3 regions of the Streptomyces sp. NPDC057697 genome follow, and region 1 is predicted to be linked to each of the others. Evidence: riboswitches for the same ligand, from Rfam matches in the RefSeq annotation. Region 1 holds a riboswitch; each other region holds the start of a gene.
The links. Region 1 has a riboswitch for fluoride ahead of ACFVFH_RS14415 (DUF2180 family protein). Riboswitches for the same ligand answer to the same signal wherever they lie in the genome.
Positions count from the first base shown of each region.

Region 1 (2,193 bases):
CCACGCATGCTGTCTCGCGTCGGCACCGGATTCCTCGGGACGGCACTGCTGGCGACCGCTGCCCGGCGGAACGGCACCCTGAACCGCATCGACGCGCACCTGGTACTACCGGCCGCCGAGGCCCCTTCCGCCCGGCGGGCCTGGCTGGCGGTCACCGCACTGGGGTCACGGCCCTTGGCCTACTCCGCAGTGGCCGCTCGGTGCCTGCTCTCCAGGAACAGCGAGCCCTGGACGGTCCGCTTCCAGCCACTCCTGGTCCTGGCAAGCTCCGACGCGGTGCGCACCGGCTTGTGTTACTTGATCCGCCGCCCCAGGCCCCCTGCGGCAGACAGGCTCGCGGCCACCCACGGCCCGAGCTTCCCTTCCCGGCACACCTCGACCGCTCTGATCGCCTGTCACCTGGCCTTCGCGCCGAGGGGACGGCACACCGGCAATGGCGTTGCCGAAGCCGTCGCCGCCGTCGTCGGAGTCAGCCGGTTGACATTGAGGGTTCACTGGCCGACGGACGTGGCCGGCGGCTGGTTGTTCGGCTACGGCTGGTCGGCCGCGGCCGACCTTGCGTACGCAGCCGTCGGCGCATGTCCGCACCGGGCATCCGGGCCAGGGCGGGTCGGCACCGGAAGGTGACGCAGCCCGGCTACGGACCGTCTGCCCCGGATGAAGGCGGTTGTCCGGTGAACGACGAGCCAGTGGACTCCGGTCATCCCGCTTCACGTCTCCGTTGTCTTGACTGACCGGCACGGACCTGGTCAACTCGAATTCCGGCGATGGAACCCGCCTGGGTCGATTTCGGGCCCGAACCGCCCTCCGGAGGCTGATGGCTCCTGACTCCATGTCAGGACGTATGCCTTGAGGAGGTGCACAGGTTGAACCGTTTCGCCATCCTGGTGCGGTCCCCGGCATGCGTCGATTCCCACGCTCAGCCCGGCATTCCGGGCGGTGATGTGGCATGCGTCGCACATGCCACAAGAAGGGACCCAACGATGAACTGCTACGACTGCCACACCGGCGCCATCAGCCGGCCCGCCGTTGCCGTCTGCCACTGCTGCGGGGCGGGAATCTGCGGTGACCACTCCACCGTCCTGCCCCGGACATTTCACCGGATCAACGGATTGGGCGTGACGACCTTGCCCCGGGCCGCCCGGCGGCTCCTGTGCCCGACGTGTACCACGGCCGAGCAGAGCGCCTAGCCGGACCGGCGGCCGACACCCGTAGCATCGATCGGTGTCGAACCTTCCACATCCACAGGTACTTTCGCCGACGCTGCCGCCTCACCGACAGGTCTCGGAGGTGAGGCGGCCCGGAGGCCACGGGCCTCGGTTCTCCGCATGCGGTTCTCCTCGCCGGAGCGGGTGAGCGGCACCGCCATGTCCGAGCACCGGCCCACGCGTCGCCGTTCTGATCCCCGAGGCCGGGATCGTGGCTGTCAGGCGATGTGCAGCCACACGCCGATCCATGTGACGACACCACCGCCGACACCCATGGTGATGGCCCACAGCCCCATCCGGCCCGCGATCACCTTCCCGAGCGTCGCCCCCAGCGCGGCGAGCGCCCCGATGGCCAGCACGACCACACCCCACGAGAGACGGGGTGCCGCGGCTCCCGCGAGCAGGGGCAGAACCGCACCGACGAAGCTTGCGGCGCAGGCCACCGCCATGGCCCGAAGCGACCTGAGCAGAGCCAGATGCCCGAGTCTTGTTGTCGCGAGGTGTCCGCGAGAGGTGAGGTTGAGTTCACGGGAGGCTCGGACGAGTTGGCCTCTGCGTTCCGCGTAGTCCGAGACGAAGACCGAGAACGCGGCCGTGACCAGTGCGACGACCGCCACCCGGACGGCCAGTGAGTAGGAGATCGGTGAACCACTGCCTACCAGCGAGGCGCCCGCCAGCGTGAGTGCGTTGAGCAGTCCATCCGTCAGTCCCAGCACCAGGGGCAGGCGCGTCTGGGTCAGCGCGCGGGCCAAGCGCCCCGTCATCGGAGGCGGGGCCTGCCCTCGACCGTGTACTCACCGGCGACGACCTGATCGGTGCTGTGCACGACCGCTCCCGTGCGCTCGATGGCGCGGACAAGGGCCTCTACATCGATGTCCTCCCCCTCGACGGTGACGTCCGTACCGACGGTTTCCAAGTCGATTTCCGTGACGACGATGTTCACTGCTTGGACGCCGGCAGAGCCTTCGATGGCCCGAGCGAGGTG
Region 1 covers NZ_JBHVJA010000004.1:275,721-277,913, forward strand. Annotated here, with positions in the region: gene ACFVFH_RS14410 (phosphatase PAP2 family protein) at 1-627, shown strand, start outside; fluoride riboswitch at 755-834, shown strand; gene ACFVFH_RS14415 (DUF2180 family protein) at 984-1,190, shown strand; gene ACFVFH_RS14420 (hypothetical protein) at 1,427-1,972, opposite strand; gene ACFVFH_RS14425 (DUF211 domain-containing protein) at 1,969-2,193, opposite strand, start outside.

Region 2 (2,193 bases), on a different contig from region 1:
CGACCCCGAACTCAGGCGTGAGACCGCGAACATCGCCCTGCCCGCCGACTCGACGCTGCTCTTCTACACGGACGGCCTCATCGAACGCCCCGGTGAGGACATCGGCCGCGGCCTCACACGGCTGCGCCAGCACGCGGCCGCGCTCGCCCGTGAACCCCTGTCCATCTTCTGCGACGAACTGCTCACCCGCATGGGCGATGACCAGCACGACGACATCGCGCTCCTCGCCCTGCGCACGCCCTGACCGACCGGGCGGATCACCCGATGGTGAGGAACCCGGTGATGAGGCACCCGGCGGTGCGGTCGACGGAGTCGGACCGGTACGTCACGGTCCGGCGCCGCCGAGGACCCGCCCGAGGAAACGCGAGAACGTGTCGGCGGACGTCGTCGTGCCGACGCTCTCCGGCCCGGGGCGCCAGAGGTTGCCGAGGTAGGGCGCGTACCGATGTGCGCTCTGGGCCGCCAGGCCGGGTAGGTGCCCGGCCAGCGGGGGACGCAGGTCCAGGTACGGCAGTTCGCGGAAGGGCACGAACTGCGGTTCCGTGTCCGGCTCACGGGCGCGGGGAGTCTGGCCGTGGGCCGATCCGGTCACGGTGAAGACGAGATCCACGGTCCGTGGTCCGCGGTGGGGTTCCATGGATTCGAGTACGAAGGCCACGCGCACGGGTTCTGCCGAGATTCCGGCCTCTTCGGCCAGCTCGCGGCGCGCGCAGGCGGCCATGCTCTCCCTCTCCTGCGGCGTACCGCCGGGAAGCACCCAGTAGTCCATCCCGGCGAAGGTGCGATGGAGCAGGAGCACTGTCTCCTCGCGGAACAGAGCGGTGGAACAACGGAGTTCGATACTTTCCGGCATGGCCATGGTGCGTCTCCCTTCGGTGGTGCGCGAGTGGGCCGCGGGACTTCATCGGTCGCCCGCCCTCATGTGCACGGTGACTCCGCGGTGCGGTCTCCCGGCCTCTCGCGCCAGGGCCCGAGCCGCCGCGCGCACGCTGCGGCAGGGGCCGATCTCATGGGCCGTGGCGGCGGGGACGGCGACCCAGCGGGCGCCCCGGCCGGCTGTGCGGCGGCGAACGCGCCCCAGGAGCCGGCCGTCGTAGGCGACGACCTGGATGACCGGGTGGCCCGGAATCAGGGGCGTACAGGTCAGTCCGGGGCGGGCGGCGAGTTCTGCCAGAGCCTGTTCCTCGTACCAGTGCCACTTGGCGTTGATGACGGTGCGTTCGGCCTCCCGGATCGCCTCGGCCGCCACGGTTTCCTCGAAGATCGGCATGATGTCCTCCGGTCGCGGCAGGCCACATCGGGCACGGGCGAGAGGTATGGGGCACGGGGGCATGGGGCACGGGGTGTGAGGCATGAAGGTGCGGGGCACGAGGCATGCGGCACAAGGCATGCGGGTCTTGCGCGTGGCGCGGACGTACGACGCCTCTGCCTCTGCCTCTGCCCCGGCCTCCGCCGTCCCGTCACGGAGGCAGAGGCACCGATGCGGCCCGGAACCATCCATCCCGGGAGAGGGGGCCGGAGACGTCTGCGGGGATCTCGTCCCGGCGCGGCGCGCGAGGGGATGCCTCGACCAGGGGCTCGGGATCCGGTCCCGGCGGATCGGCCATCCCTCATCCGTACGAAGCGCGCCGTGCCGCACGTACGAGACCAGGCCAGCCGCCACGGGCTGTGCAGGACCGCTTCCCGGCATGACACACCTCTGTCCTCGTATGCGCCCCGAGAGACGCACATCGGATACAGAGGCCATCAGCGGGGGAGTCCGCGGTTGTGGCGAGCCTCATCGCCGTATGAAATCAATCGTCCCGCGACCCCGCCTGATCAGCAAGACAGGGCCGGGCGGGTCGGTCGCGGCCCGGCCTCCGCCCGGACGGCACACGGCACATGGCACACAGGACACGGGGACACGGGGAAGCGGGCACACGGCTCATCCAGCGATCGGCTTCCGATAGCGGACGTACTCGTTCCGGCGGCGGCCCCGGCGACCTCGTCCGCCGTCTTGAGACCCTCCACGACCGAGCGGACATCGATCCGGTCCCGCTCCCCGCAGCCCAGCCGCACGGCCGCGGCCATGGCGTCGTGGTTCTCATGGCCGCGTTACGGCCGGAAGACACAGCCGAGCGGCCGTTCCAGCGGTGCGAGTCCGTTGCCGTTGCCCATGCTCACATCAAGGTCCCCGGTGCGTCGGATGCGCGG
Region 2 covers NZ_JBHVJA010000013.1:19,881-22,073, reverse strand. Annotated here, with positions in the region: gene ACFVFH_RS28365 (PP2C family protein-serine/threonine phosphatase) at 1-244, shown strand, start outside; gene ACFVFH_RS28360 (NUDIX hydrolase) at 326-859, opposite strand; gene ACFVFH_RS28355 (hypothetical protein) at 902-1,270, opposite strand; fluoride riboswitch at 1,731-1,794, opposite strand.
Region 2: it holds a riboswitch for fluoride, as region 1 does, so the genes downstream of both, ACFVFH_RS28355 (hypothetical protein) here and ACFVFH_RS14415 (DUF2180 family protein) in region 1, are expected to answer to the same signal.

Region 3 (2,193 bases), on a different contig from region 1:
CGGGAGCCTGGGCGCCGGAGCGTTGGTGATCTCGCTCGTGGCCGGGCTCGGGGAACTGCTGGGCTACGTGCTGCGCTTCGTCTTCGGGTACGCGGCCGACCGCACGGGCCGCTACTGGCCGATCACCCTGACGGGCTACCTGGTGCAGATGGCCGTCGTGCCGCTGCTGGCCCTGGCGGGCAACTGGGTGGCGGCCTCGGTGCTGATCGTCGCCGAGCGCACCGGGCGGGCGATGCGCAACCCCGCGCGCGACGCGATGCTGGCCCACGCCACCGGCGAACTCGGGCGCGGCCGGGTCTTCGGCGTACGGGAGGCGCTGGACGCGGCGGGCGGGATGGCCGGACCGCTGCTCGTCGCCCTGGTGCTGCATCTGCGCGGCGGCTACCGCGCCGGTTTCGCCGTGCTGCTCGTTCCGGCCGTGCTCACCCTGGTGGTGCTGGTGGTCGCCCGGTGGCAGTACCCGGATCCGTCGGACCTGGAAGTGGTGGAGGACCTCCCCCGGGAGGCGGGGCTGCCCCGGGCCTTCTGGCTCTATCTGGCGGCGATGGGACTCGTCGCGCTGGCCTACGCCGACTACCCGCTGATCGCCTACCACTTCGGCAGGGCCCATGTCGTACCCGAGGCGTGGGTGCCGGTCCTGTACTCCGTCGCGATGGCGACCGAGGCGGTGGCGGCCCTGGTGCTGGGCCGCGCGTTCGACCGGTTCGGGCTGCTGACGGTGGTGGTGGCCACGGTCCTGACGGCGTGTTTCGCCCCTCTGGTCTTCCTCGGCGGCGCGGGGCTCGCGGTGGTGGGCGTGATGGCGTGGGGCCTGGGGGCGGCGGCGCAGGAGACCATCGTCAAGTCCGTGGTCACCGGGATGGCCGGGAAGCGGCACCGGGCCTCCGCCTACGGCCTGTTCGACACCGGCTTCGGGATCTGCTGGTTCGTCGGCAGCGTCGTCCTGGGCGTCCTGTACAGCCGTTCGATCACGGCGCTGGTGGTGTTCTCCGTCGTCGCGCAGCTGGCGGCGCTTCCCCTGCTCCTCGCGACGCGCAGGAGCCTCGGGGCCGCCGGGCGTCGGCCCCCGCCGCCCGCCCGGCGGCCGCCCGGCCTTGCCGACCGGATCGAACCGGGCGACGATTGACTGCGTACGGCGATGAGGCTCGCCACAACCGCGGCACCGCCCGCTGATGGTCTCTGCATCCACCGTGCGCCCCCGCGGGCGCACCCGGACACAGAGGTGTGCCATGCCGCGAGACCCCGAACGATTCCCGGAGACCCGCTGCTCCGTCGCCGTCTTCCGGGGCGACGAAGTCCTGCTGGTCCGCAGCACCGAGGACGGCCACCCGGTGTGGAAGCTGCCCGGCGGCCACGTCCGGGCCGACGAGGGTCTGATCGCCTGTGCCCGCCGCGAGCTGCGCGAGGAGACCGGTCTGCGTGTGACCGCGCTGCACTGCGCCGTGGTGCTGGACATCCGCGACCCGCGGACCGGCCGCTGCCTGGTGGAGATCGTCCTCGTCCCGGACGAGGAGATCGCCGACCGGCCGCGGACGTGCGAGCCCGGCCGCGAACCGTACTTCGTACCGATGGACGACCTGCCGGAACGGGACCTCAGGCCCTCCCTGGAGAACCTGCTCCACGATCTGCGTGCCCTGCACCGGAACAGGACCGGTGAGGACGCGCCCGCCCCCGCACGGCCGCACGGCGCGGGGACCGTGCTCCTCCCGGTCGACGCGGCGGCACCACCGGCGGCCGGACGGCGGAGGTGACCCGGGATGTACGTCTACACGATGCGCGGGGCCCGCTTGGCGCGCGGCGACAAGGTGGTCCTGGACGATGTCACGCTGACCGTCCCGTCGGGCGCCAAGATCGGCGTGGTGGGCCCGAACGGAGCGGGGAAGTCCACCGTCCTGCGGACCATGGCCGGGCTCGAACGGCCCGTCGCGGGCGACGCGTTCCCCGCCCCCGGCACCGGTGTCGGCATCCTGGAACAGGAGCCGCCGCTGGACGACGGGGCGACGGTGCGCGGCAACGTCGAGAACGGCGTCGCCGGTGTCCGCGCCGGGCTCCGCCGCTACGAGGAGATCACCACCCGCCTTGCCGACGCCGACGCCGGGGACGAGCGGTCGGGCCATTTGCTGGACGAACTGGGCGAGTTGCAGGAAGAACTCGACCGGTCCGGGGCCTGGGACCTGGAATCCCGGCTGGAAC
Region 3 covers NZ_JBHVJA010000020.1:25,568-27,760, forward strand. Annotated here, with positions in the region: gene ACFVFH_RS33430 (MFS transporter) at 1-1,126, shown strand, start outside; fluoride riboswitch at 1,126-1,189, shown strand; gene ACFVFH_RS33435 (NUDIX hydrolase) at 1,230-1,751, shown strand; gene ettA (energy-dependent translational throttle protein EttA) at 1,758-2,193, shown strand, end outside.
Region 3: it holds a riboswitch for fluoride, as region 1 does, so the genes downstream of both, ACFVFH_RS33435 (NUDIX hydrolase) here and ACFVFH_RS14415 (DUF2180 family protein) in region 1, are expected to answer to the same signal.